3 regions of the Mesorhizobium sp. B2-2-3 genome follow, and region 1 is predicted to be linked to each of the others. Evidence: predicted binding sites of a transcription regulator. Region 1 holds the regulator's gene; each other region holds the start of a gene.

The links. The regulator LexA, encoded in region 1, represses DNA repair genes until DNA is damaged. The targets are predictions, from matches to a motif close to TGTTCNNNNTGTGTTCNG.
Region 2: a site for LexA is predicted at 2,105-2,122, ahead of FJ951_RS07605 (YifB family Mg chelatase-like AAA ATPase). Genes of this name have one in related genera too.
Region 3: a site for LexA is predicted at 2,669-2,686, ahead of parE (DNA topoisomerase IV subunit B). Genes of this name have one in related genera too.

The regions. Positions count from the first base shown of each region.
Region 1 covers NZ_VFWC01000006.1:165,593-169,778, forward strand. The annotation lists gene FJ951_RS13200 (ComEC/Rec2 family competence protein) at 1-1,635, shown strand, start outside; gene lexA (transcriptional repressor LexA) at 1,629-2,372, opposite strand; gene FJ951_RS13210 (TetR/AcrR family transcriptional regulator C-terminal domain-containing protein) at 2,839-3,516, shown strand; gene kynU (kynureninase) at 3,513-4,186, shown strand, end outside.
Region 2 covers NZ_VFWC01000003.1:335,703-339,888, forward strand. The annotation lists gene FJ951_RS07600 (malate synthase G) at 1-423, shown strand, start outside; gene FJ951_RS07605 (YifB family Mg chelatase-like AAA ATPase) at 479-2,011, opposite strand; gene gshB (glutathione synthase) at 2,197-3,138, opposite strand; gene FJ951_RS07615 (GtrA family protein) at 3,212-3,586, opposite strand; gene FJ951_RS07620 (glycosyltransferase) at 3,591-4,186, opposite strand, start outside.
Region 3 covers NZ_VFWC01000011.1:17,194-21,379, reverse strand. The annotation lists gene FJ951_RS20345 (FUSC family protein) at 1-500, opposite strand, end outside; gene parE (DNA topoisomerase IV subunit B) at 539-2,599, opposite strand; gene cpaB (Flp pilus assembly protein CpaB) at 2,835-3,761, shown strand; gene FJ951_RS20330 (type II and III secretion system protein family protein) at 3,878-4,186, shown strand, end outside.

The sequences.
Region 1 (4,186 bases):
GTCTCAGCCGATGACAGGCCGTTGTGGGCCGCCCTCTCAGCCGCCATCGAGAGTGCTCGCGAAAGCATTGCCGACCATATCAGGGGCAGCATCGGCGGCGCCGAGGGCGAGATCGCCGCGGCGCTGATCGTGGGTGTTCGCGCCGGGATTCCCGACGAGATCAATGAAGCGATGCGACGCACCGGCATCTACCACATCATCTCAATTTCCGGGCTGCACATGGCGCTGGTCGCCGGCACCGTCATGGGTCTGCTGCGTGGCGGCTTCGCGCTGTTTCCGAACTTTTCCTCCCGTCGGCCGGTCAAGAAATACGCGGCCGCGGCGGCACTTTTCTCGATCGCCGCCTACCTCGTCATTTCGGGCGTCGTTGTCGCCGCCGAACGCAGCTTCATCATGCTGGCGGTGATGCTGATCGCCGTTCTGTTCGATCGGGCGGCACTCACCATGCGCAATCTGGCTATTTCGGCGATCGCCGTCATCGTGGTGTCGCCGCACGAGGTGGTAGGGCCGAGCTTCCAGATGTCGTTCGCCGCCACCGCGGCCCTGGTCGGCGCCTATGCCGGCTGGTCGGATCGCAAAGCCGACAAAGCGCGGACCCCGCCGCCGCAACGGACCTTGCCTGGCCTGCTGACGCGAAAATTGCTGCTGGCGACAGGTGGGCTGGCGATGACCTCGATTATCGCGGGAAGCGCCACGGCGCTTTTCGCCATCTGGCATTTCCAGCGCGTGTCGCCGCTCAGCCTGTTCGCCAATCTTGCCGTCATGCCGATCGTTTCTGTCGTGATGTTCCTTGCGGTTGCCAGCGCGCTGCTGATGCCGTTCGGGTTCGATGGACCATCCCTTTATCTGATGGGCAAGGGACTGGCCGCGATGATCGCCATATCAGGATGGATCTCGCAACGCTCGCCGGTCGACGCGGTCGGGTTGATTTCGCAGCAATCCGTCCTTCTGGTGGCGATCGCCCTGGTCATCGCGACGATGGCCACGACATGGCTGCGGCTGGCGGCACTTCCCTTCGCGCTCGCCGGCCTGTTGACCGTCTCGGACACGCGCACGCCGGACGTGCTGATTTCGGAGGATGCCCGCCTGGTGGCGTTGCCGATCGGCGGCGGCGAGCTCGCGATCAACCGGGCGCGCCCGAACGAATTCACCGTCGATAATTGGAAACGCGCGCTGAAGTCCGAAACCATCGTTGCGCCGGAACTGTTCGACAGCGGAGACCGACAGTTCGACATCTTCGATCCCGCGCAACTTCCGGCGGGAGCGCCTTTCTATTGCTTCACGGGCCTGTGCATGGCCCGGCATACCTCGGGGGCGATCATCGCGCAGGTGGAGGATCGCAAGGACGCCTGGAGGGCCTGCTCCTATGCGGATCTGATCGTCATCAACGACCCCGCGGGCTACGACCCCTGCCACAATCCGCTGGTTCTCGTCATCACCAAGCGGCAGCTCGCTCGTAAGGGAAGTGCCGCCGTCTTCTTCGACCGGCAATCGGCGACGGCACCGGCACGGGTCAGCTTTGCCGTCGACAGGCCATATCGGCCTTGGCACGAACAGCGAAAATTCTCACGCGAGGCAAGGGGACTGCCGCCTTACCGTAAACCCGAAAAGCCCACCGCCGACCCCGCTCAGTAGCGCCTGATCAGGCCGACCAGCTTGCCCTGCACCTTGACCCTGTCCGGTCCGAAAATACGTGTTTCATAGGCCGGATTGGCAGCCTCGAGCGCAATCGAAGCACCCTTTCGGCGGAAGCGCTTAAGCGTTGCTTCCTCCTCGTCCACCAGGGCCACGATGATCTCGCCGGGACTTGCGGTGTCGGCATTGCGGATGATGACCGTGTCGCCGTCGAAAATGCCGGCCTCGATCATCGAATCGCCCTTGACCTCCAGCGCATAGTGTTCGCCGCCCATGATCATGTCAGGCGGCACTGAAATGGAATGCGTCTGATGCTGGATGGCGTCGATCGGCACACCCGCTGCGATGCGACCCATGACCGGGATCGACACCGCTGAAACCGCATCGTCGTCATTGCCGACAGCGGGCAGACGCGAAGACGTCGCCGGCTTGATCTGCCGGCTAGGGCTGCTGCCCTGTCCGAGGCTGCCCTGGATGACGCTCGGGGAGAACTTCTTTGCCGCGTTAAGACCCGGCGCGATCGAGTCCGGCAGGCGCAGCACCTCCAGCGCGCGCGCCCGGTTGGGCAGGCGGCGAATGAAGCCGCGCTCCTCCAACGCCGTGATCAGCCGATGAATTCCCGACTTGGAGGCGAGGTCCAGCGCTTCCTTCATCTCGTCGAAGGACGGCGGAATGCCGCTTTCCTTCAGCCGTTCATGGATGAACATCAAGAGTTCATGTTGCTTGCGCGTGAGCATGGCGGCCCCCAAAGGCATTGCACGAAGGGTCTGGAACCAGAATCAGAAAACAAACCCAGAACAAACACTATCTGTTCCAGTTGTGTTCCGCAACCATTTAAAGTTTAATGAATTTCTTAAGGCGACGGAAACGAAATGCCCTCCCGCAGCCAGCATCCTGCCAGCGCGGTCCGTCGTCAATGCGCTCCCGGGCCCTTTGAAACTATTTTGGTTAATGGCCTGTGGCCCGACCGGTCTCCACTCTTGGCACAAGCCTGCAAGCTGGGTGACCGGCAGGTGCGGGGTGCGTTTGGGCGGATTAGAAACCCCTGCGGCTCGTGAACGAAACGAAACCAAAATGCCAACTTCCGCCGGAAAACGGCCAGACACCACCACTGGTCGCGATGGGCTGCGTTCGCTCGCTCCTTGCTTCCCGTTCGCTTGACGAAACCGTATAATAATGTACGGTTTTCGAAGAGGAACACCAATGATCACGCCGAAGCAGGCCGCGCGACGCGAACGGATAGAGGAGGCCGCCTATGCGGTGCTCCGGGAAACCGGCTACAAGAGCGCCTCCCTGCTTGCTATCGCCAAGCGGGCATCGGCCTCGAACGAAACCCTCTACAACTGGTACGGCAACAAGCAGACCCTGTTTCGATCCTTGATCGAAGCCAATGCGGGAGAGGCAAGGAAGCTGCTGGAGGACGCCCTTCACCAGGCGCGCGATCCGCTCGAAACCCTGAACTTGCTCGGGCCAGTCCTGCTGACCCTCGTGACGGGCGACAAGGCGGTGGCGCTCAATCGCGCCGCGGCCGGCGACGTCAACGATACAGGCACGCTTGGCCAATCGATCGCGCAATTCGGCCGCAATACCATAATGCCGCTTGTTGGCGACCTGCTTCGAACCGCAAGTCGGGCCGGCCTGATCGCCTGTGACGATCCTGCCGAAGCCGCCGACATCTACATCAGTCTTTTGATCGGCGATCTCCAGGTTCGCCGGATCGTTGGGGTGCTCGAGGAACTGCCTCGGGCGGAAATCGAGCAAAGATCGCACCGGGCGTTCACCCTGTTCTTGCGCCTCTATGCGGCCAGCCCTTGCCCGGGCGGCAAAACAGCCGGCCCGTTTCCAGGGCGCTCTTCTCACCGAGGAACATCGCGACCATGAGCAAAATTCCCGATCTCGCAGCGATCAAGGCAATGGACACCGCGGATCCGCTGCGTGCCATGCGTGACCGCTTCACCTTGCCCCAGGGGGTGATCTATCTCGACGGCAATTCGCTGGGCGCCGCTTCGCCCGCCGTGTTCGGCGAGCTGCAGAAGGCCGCCACGCAGGAGTGGGCGCAGGATCTCATCCGCGCCTGGAACACCGCCGGCTGGTTCGACATGCCGGTCGAACTCGGCGACCAACTCGGGCGCCTGATCGGGGCCGCCGCCGGCCAGACGGTGGTCTGCGATACCACCTCGATCAACATCTACAAGGTGCTGCATGCGGCACTCGGGATGCGGCCGGACAGGTCAGTCATCGTCGCCGAGGGGGACAGCTTTCCGACCGATCTCTATATGGCCGAAGGCGTTGCCTCGACGCGGCCGGGCACGGTGCTGCGGCTCGAGGGTGTCGATGCGCCGACCATAGAAGAACTGATCGACGAGCGGGTCGCGGTCATCCTGGTCAACCACGTCAACTACAAATCCGGGCAGTTGCGCGACATGGCCGCGCTGACGCGGACGGCACATGATGCCGGCGCGCTGATCGTCTGGGATCTCTGCCATACCGCCGGCGCCTTGCCGGTCGAGCTCGACCGTTCGAACGCCGATTTCGCCGTCGGCTGCACCTA
Region 2 (4,186 bases), on a different contig from region 1:
AACTGGTCTCCGGCCGACATCCAGGCGGAACTCGACAACAATGCGCAAGGCATTCTGGGCTATGTCGTGCGCTGGATCGACCAGGGCGTCGGCTGCTCGAAAGTGCCAGATATCAACGATGTCGGCCTGATGGAGGACCGCGCCACGCTGCGCATCTCCTCGCAGCACATCGCCAACTGGCTGCACCATGGCGTCTGCACGGCCGACCAGGTGATGGAAACGATGAGGCGCATGGCTGATATCGTCGACCAGCAGAACCAAGGCGACCCGCTTTACCAGCCGATGGCCGCCGATTTCGACGGCTCCGTCGCCTTCCAGGCCGCCTGCGACCTCGTCTTCAAGGGCCGCATCCAGCCCAACGGCTACACCGAGCCGGTGCTGCACGCGCGGAGATTGGAACTGAAGGCGAAGGGAGCGGCCTGAACCGGAGATTTGGAGCCGCCGGCGTTCCGTTCCCCTCCTCTCGAGCGAGAGCGCGCTACGCCGCCTGTGCCACCCGCTCCGAACTCATCCGGTAGGAGATCGCTTCGGCCAAGTGAATGCGGCCGACGGTCTCGCTGGCGTCGAGATCGGCCAGTGTTCTCGCCACCTTCAGCACGCGGTGATAGGCCCGCGCCGAGAAGCCGAGCTTTTCGCTGGCGTCCTTGAGCAGCGACAGGCCCGATGCGTCGGGCATGGCGATCTCCTCGATGACCGCCGGCGCGCAATGCGCGTTTGTGGTGGCGCTGGTGACGCCGAGCCGTTCGAAGCGCTCGCGCTGGAGGGTGCGGGCACGCGCCACGCGCAGCGCCACGTCGGCGCTCTTCTCCGCCCGGTCGGGCCGGATCAGGTCGCTGGCCGAGACCGCCGGCACCTCGATCCTGAGGTCGATGCGGTCGAGCAGCGGTCCCGAGATGCGCGCCTGGTAGTCGGTGCGGCAGCGTTCGCCGCGCAGGCAGCGATAGCCGGGCTCGCCGGCCATGCCGCAGCGGCACGGGTTCATCGCCGCCACAAGCTGGATGCGCGCCGGATAGGTGACGCGGTGGTTGGCGCGCGCGATCATGCAGTCACCGGTCTCGAGCGGCTGGCGGAGCGCATCGAGCGTCTGCGGCGTGAATTCGGGAAATTCGTCGAGGAACAGCACGCCGTGGTGCGCAAGCGACACTTCGCCCGGCCGCGCCCGGATGCCGCCGCCGACCATCGCCGCCATCGAGGCCGAATGGTGCGGCGCGCGGAACGGCCGCCGGTCGGTCAGCTTGCCTTCGCCGAGCTCGCCGGCGACGGAGGCGATCATCGACACTTCGAGCAGTTCCTTCGGCGCCAGCGGCGGTAGGATCGACGGCAGCCGCTGCGCCAGCATCGATTTTCCCGATCCGGGCGGGCCGACCATCAGCAGGTTGTGCCCACCGGCCGCCGCCACCTCCAGCGCTCGTTTGGCGGTTTCCTGGCCCTTGATATCGGCAAGATCGGGCAGGTCGCGCGCCGCGGCATGGATGCCGGCCTCCGGCCGGGACAGCACCTGCGTGCCGCGAAAATGATTGGCGATGGCGATCAGACTGCGCGGCGCGAGTATGTCGAAGTCCTTGCCGGCCCAGGCGGCTTCCGGGCCGCAGGCGAAGGGGCAGATCAGGCCCTTGCCTTCGGAATTCGCGCCGATCGCCGCCGGCAGGGCGCCGGCGACGGCGGCAATGGTGCCGTCGAGCGACAATTCGCCAAGCACGACATAACCGGCCAGCATGTCGCCCGGAATGGCGCCAAGCGCCGCCATCAGGCCGAGCGCGATCGGCAAATCGTAATGGCTGCCCTCCTTGGGCAGGTCGGCGGGCGCCAGGTTGACGGTGACCTTCTTGGACGGCATCGACAGGCCGGAAGCATGGAGTGCCGCCTGCACCCGTTCGCGGCTTTCGGCCACCGCCTTATCGGCCAGGCCGACGATGTGCATGTTGACCTTGCCGGGCGCGATCATCACCTGCACGTCGACCGGCACGGCCTCGATGCCCTGGAAAGCAACCGTGCGAACCCGCGCCACCATGTCTTGTCCCCGGATCTGGGTTTGCCCCAAGCCTTCTACAATCAGGCCGCGAAGGGCCTGGGCCGGACACAATCACAATTCCTCGGTTAAATCAAGAACATTACAGGAACGCGCAATCGCTTAAGTTGCGGCGCGATTGTCTCCGGTTGCAAAAACGGAACATGGTTAATACAAAGTGAAAACGGCTATTTCCGCTTGGCCTCCACCGCGTCCCAGAACAGGCTGGCGATGTCGGCGCCGCCGAAGCGTTTGACTTCGCGCACGCCGGTCGGCGAGGTCACGTTGATCTCGGTCATATAGTCGCCGATGACGTCGATGCCGACGAGGATGAAGCCGCGTTCCCTCAGTGCCGGCCCGATGCGGGCGCAGATCTCGCGCTCGCGCTCGGTCAGCTCGGTCTTCTCGGCGCGGCCGCCGACATGCATGTTGGAGCGGGAATCGTGCTCGGCCGGCACCCGGTTGATGGCCCCGACCGGTTCGCCGTCGATCAGGATGATGCGCTTGTCGCCCTTGCGCACGTCCTTCAGGTAGCGCTGCACGATGTAGGGCTCACGGAACAACTGGCCGAACATTTCGAGCAGCGAGGCGAGGTTGCGGTCGGCCTCCAGCAGGTGGAAGATGCCCGCGCCGCCATTGCCGTAGAGCGGCTTGACGATGATGTCGCCGAATTCCTTGCGGAAGGCGGCGACCTCCTGGGGATCCTTGGTGATCAGCGTTTCCGGCATCAGGTCGGAAAACTCGGTGACGAAGATCTTTTCCGGGCTGTTGCGCACCCAGGCCGGGTCGTTGACCACCAGCGTCCTGGGGTGGATGCGCTCCAGTATGTGCGTGGTGGTGATGTAGTTCATGTCGAAGGGCGGATCCTGTCTCAGCAGGATCACGTCCATCTCCGACAGGTCGGTTCGCACCTTCTCCCCCAGCGAATAGTGGCTGCCCTTCTCGTCGCGTACCTGCATCTCCTCGATGCGGGCGAACACCTTGCCGTCGCGCAGCGACAGCCGGTCGGGCGTGTAGTGATAGAGCTGATGGCCGCGCCGCTGCGCCTCCAGCGACAGCGCGAACGAAGTGTCTCCGGCGATCGACACGGTGGAGATGTGGTCCATCTGGACGGCGATTTTCAGCTTCATGGCAGGTCCCCAGCACGGTCGATGAGAGAGCGATATAAGGGTCCCGGCGCCTTCTGCCAATCGGGCCACGCCTCTAGCGGTCGAAGACCAGCCTGGAATAGCCGAGAAAGGACAGCGCCATGGCGGCCAGCGAAGCGAAAGCAAGGGCGGCCAATGGCGGGGTTGTCGGCAGGACGACAAGGATGGCGCAGTAGACCAGATAGTTGGCGATGCTGGTGGCTATGCCGATGCTGCCATAGCGGGCACCTTCCCGCACCAAGCCGCGGCTCGACGGCGAGAAGGTCAGATGCCGGTTTATCTGCCAGGTGACGCAGAGTGCAAAGCCGATGGACAGCATGCGGGCGCTGAAAGGGCCGAGCGGCGTGACGGCAAGCAGCAGCCAGAGGGCGGCCGCGTCGGCGACGAAGCCGATGCCGCCGGCAAAGAGGAAGCGGATAAGACGGCTCACCGCTTCATGCGGCGCGAGGCGTCTTGCCTGGGCCGGCCTTCGCGGCAGTCGGCTCGCTGGCGCGCTCGCGCCGCTCTATGCGGCCCGAAGGCATCGACAGGTAGAAGATGCGCTTCTGTTCGGCGCGGCCGCGCGACACCGAATCGAGGATCACCCCAGTCACACCAGCCAGCATCGAGAGCAAGAGCAGGCCGACCGACAGCACCCATGTCGGCATGCGCGGCACCAGCCCGGTCTCGGCGAATTCGACCAGCACCGGCGCCATCAGGAACAGGCTCGACGCCAGGAAGACCAGGGCGAAGGCGCCGAAGAAACGCAGCGGTTGCGTTTCCTTCATCAGCATGGCGAACATCCAAAGGATCCTGGCGCCGTCGCGAAACGTCGAAAGCTTCGACGACGAGCCGTCCGGCCGCTTGCCGTAATCGAGCGCGATCTCGCTGACGGGCAATTTGAGCTGCGAGGCATGCACCGACATTTCGGTCTCGATCTCGAAGCCGCCGGAGACGGCCGGGAAGCTCTTGACGAAGCGCCGGGTGAAGACGCGGTAGCCCGAGAAGATGTCGGTGAAATCGCTGCCGAACAGCCCTTTATAGAGGCTGT
Region 3 (4,186 bases), on a different contig from region 1:
AGGCCGGCGCAGACAATGCCGAGTACGATCTCGGCACAGCGCGCGACCGCGAGGTCGACGACGAGATGCGGCTGGCCAAACGCCGGCAAGCCGATGATCATCGCGGTGTAGCCGGCCAGCGCCGCTCCGTAAGCTTCCGGGTTGCGCAGCAGCGACGACACGAAGGTGCAAATGCCGATCCATAGGGCAAGCACCGTCACCAGCACCCAGGGATTCGTGCCGAAGACAGTGGTGATGGCAATTGCGGCAGCACCGCCCGCCAGCGTGCCGAGCAACCGATAAAAGCCTTTCGCCAACACCATGCCGGCGACCGGCTGGGCAACGATGAACACCGTCATCATCGCCCATTGCGGGTGATCGAGCTTGAGGGCGTAGGCGGCCATAAGCGCGATCAGGCCGGCCGAGACCGTGCGCAAGGCGAAGATCCAGTCCGACCGGGTCGGCTGTGTCAACCCGGCAAGAGCCGCTTCGAAATAGTCTTTCAGCCGTTGCCAGCTCACACGCGCGTCTCCGCAAGCCTTGATCGACCGGCCTGCGCTCAGATATCCAGCACTTCCGTTTCCGCGAATTCGGCGCGTTCCTGGATGAACCGGAAACGAGCCTCCGGCTTGGTGCCCATCAGCGCATCGATCGCGTCCTTGGTGGCGGCCTCGGCATCGATCACATCGACCCGGAGCAGCGTACGCTTCCTCGGGTCCATTGTGGTCTCCTTGAGCTGCGCGGCCATCATTTCGCCCAGGCCCTTGAAGCGACCGATCTCGACCTTGCCGCGCCCGGTGAACTCGGTGCGCAGCAATTCGTCCTTGTGCGCGTCGTCACGCGCATAAGCGACCTTGCCGCCCTGCCGGATCGAGTAGAGCGGCGGCACCGCCAGATAGAGATGTCCGCCGCGAACCAGGTTCGGCATCTCCTGGTAGAAGAAGGTGATCAGCAGCGAGGCGATGTGAGCGCCGTCGACGTCGGCGTCGGTCATGATGATGACGCGGTCGTAGCGAAGATCCTCGTCGCGGTATTTCGACCGCGTGCCGCAACCAAGCGCCTGGATCAGATCGGAAATCTGCTGGTTGGCGGCCAGCTTGTCGTTGCCGGCGCTGGCGACGTTGAGAATCTTGCCGCGCAGCGGCAGCACCGCCTGGCTGGCGCGGTCGCGCGCCTGCTTGGCAGAGCCGCCGGCCGAATCGCCTTCGACGATGAAGAGTTCGGCGCCGGCGGCCGCATTCTGCGTGCAATCGGCAAGCTTGCCCGGCAGGCGCAGCTTGCGCACCGCACTCTTGCGCGACACTTCCTTTTCCTGGCGGCGTCGTACCCGCTCGTCGGCGCGTGCGATAACCCATTCGAGCAGCTTCGAGGCTTCCTGCGGATTGTCGGCCAGCCAATGGTCGAAAGGGTCGCGAATCGCCGTCTCGACGATGCGGATCGCCTCGATCGTCGCCAGCCTGTCCTTGGTCTGGCCGACGAATTCAGGCTCGCGGATGAACACCGACAGCATGCCCGCCGCCGAGATCATGACATCCTCCGACGTGACGATCGAGGCGCGCTTGTTGCCGACGAGGTCGGCATAGGCGCGCAGGCCGCGCGTCAAGACGTTGCGGAAGCCGGCCTCGTGGGTGCCACCTTCGCCGGTCGGGATGGTGTTGCAGTAGGAGTTGATGAAGCCGTCGCCGCCGAACCAGGTCACTGCCCATTCCAGCGAGCCATGGCCGCCTTGCCTGTCGCTCTTGCCGGCGAAGATTTCGCGCGTCACCTGGAATTCGTCGCCAAGCGACGCTTTCAGATAGTCCTTGAGGCCGCCGGGAAAATGGAATTCGGCCTTGGCCGGAGTGGTGTCCTTTTCCTTGATCAGGGAGGGATCGCAGGTCCAGCGGATTTCGACGCCGCCGAACAGATAGGCTTTCGAGCGCGTCATGCGGTAGAGCCGCGCCGGTTCGAACGCGGCGCCCTTGCCGAAGATCTGCTCGTCGGGGTGGAAACGGGTCCTGGTGCCGCGCCGGTTGTGAACTTCGCCAAGATGCTCGAGGCCGCTGACCGGAATGCCGCGCGAGAAGCGCTGCCGGTAAAGTTGCCGTCCGCGCGCGACTTCGACTTCGAGATGATCCGACAGTGCGTTGACCACGGAGACGCCGACGCCGTGCAGGCCGCCCGAGGTTTCATAGACCTTGCTATCGAACTTGCCGCCCGAATGCAGTGTCGTCATGATCACTTCGAGCGCCGGCTTCTTGAACTTCGGATGCGGATCGACGGGAATGCCGCGGCCATTGTCGGTGACGGTGAGAAAGCCGTCAGCCGAAAGCTCGACATCGATGAATGTGGCATGGCCGGCAACCGCCTCGTCCATCGAGTTGTCGATAACCTCGGCGAACAGATGGTGCATGGCCTTGTCGTCGGTGCCGCCAATATACATGCCCGGACGGCGCCGCACCGGCTCCAGGCCTTCGAGTACCTCGATATCGGCGGCGCTGTAGCCCTCTGAGCCGTCACGAGACGCCGCCGCCGGACGCTTGGCTGCCGCCTGCACCAGCGGATCGGCCGGACGCGCCGGTGTGCGAACCGGTTGCGGCTGCTTCTCCAGATTGCCGAAAAGATCGTTGTTGTCGTCCATGCCTGCCATAGAGCCCAAGCTGCGAATCACCCGCCGATACTGCCACGCTTTTCAGCGCCAAGCGACGGAGGTTCCTGTTACGTTCGGGGATTAACCCCCTCTTATCCTAAAACCATTCGATAACCAAGCCGGCGGAAATCAGGCGGATAGCCAGCGAGAAGATTCCTGATTCTTTAACAATGCCGCCTAGCGTGAGCCAACATAACAAGAAACGACGGGCATCAGGGGTTTGGGCGTGAGGGGCAAGGCCATAACGATGATCGGCATCGCCGCCGTTTTCGGCGCGATCTCGATCTTTGCCGCGGATTTCTGGGTCAAGCGCCAGGCCAGGGCCGACGCCGAGGAGAAAACCGCATCGATCACCGCTCCGGCCGCACCCAGGGTTGAATTCAAGACAATCGTGGTGGCGAATGCACCGTTGCGGTACGGCATGGATCTCGACCGCGCGAAACTCAACGAAATCCCCTGGCCGCAGGATTCGCTGCCGCAGGGCGCCTTCGCCACCATCGATGGACTGCTCGGGGACGGCAGCCGCGTGGTGCTGTCGCCGATCGAAGTTAATGAACCGGTGCTGCTTACCAAGCTGTCCGGCCCGAATGGCCGCGCCACGCTCTCCAACATGCTGACGACCGGCATGCGGGCCGTCACGATCCGCACCGACGAGATCGCGGGCGTCGGCGGCTTCGTCACGCCGGGCGACCGGGTCGATGTCGTGCTGACGCGCGATGCCGGTGAAATCCAGGAAGTGGCCAAGAATGCGCAAGGCGCCGCCGGCTCGACCATCACCTCCGAGATCGTCGTTGCCGACGCGAAGGTGCTGAGCGTCGGGCAGGGCGCCGACGAGCGCCAAACAACCCCGCAGGTGGCCAATTCCATAACCATCGAGGTGACCACCGAAGGCGCGCAGAAAGTGGCGCTGGCCCGCACTGTCGGCACGCTGTCGCTGTCGCTTCGCTCCGCCAGCGAGGGCGGCGAGGGCAAGGACGGTGTGACCACCATCTCCTCCTTTGGCGGATCGGTGGCGGGCAAGGCGCAGGCCGCAGCCGGCTCGCTGTTCGACGCCATGGCAAAGGAGCCTGAGAAGCCGAAATTCAAGACGGTCATCGTGACGCGTGGAACGACGGCCGAGGAATATCAGGTTCCTGCGCGGGACCAGAAATAGGAATATCAGGTTCCTGAGTGGAACCAGAGCAGGACCGGTGGGGACCGGACGGGACGGGAACAATGTTCAGGCAACTTCAATATCGAATGACAGGCCGGTTGCACGTCGCGCAGGCGATGGCGATGGCGGTGACGATGGCGGCGGCCGGCATCTTCGCCGGCCCGGCCAGGGCGGACAACGACATCGTCTATGTCTCGGCGACCAAGAACGCCTCGATCAAGGTCGCCAAGGGCAAGCCAAAGACGATCATGACGAGCGCGGCCTTCTACCAGATCGTCATCGGCGATCCGGAGATCGCCAACGTCAACCCGCTGACCGACAAATCCTTCTATGTGCTGGGCAACAATCTCGGCACCACTGGCATTGCCCTGTTCGACGAGAACAAGCAGCTCGTCGGCACCGTCGACATCGAAGTGACGCTCGAT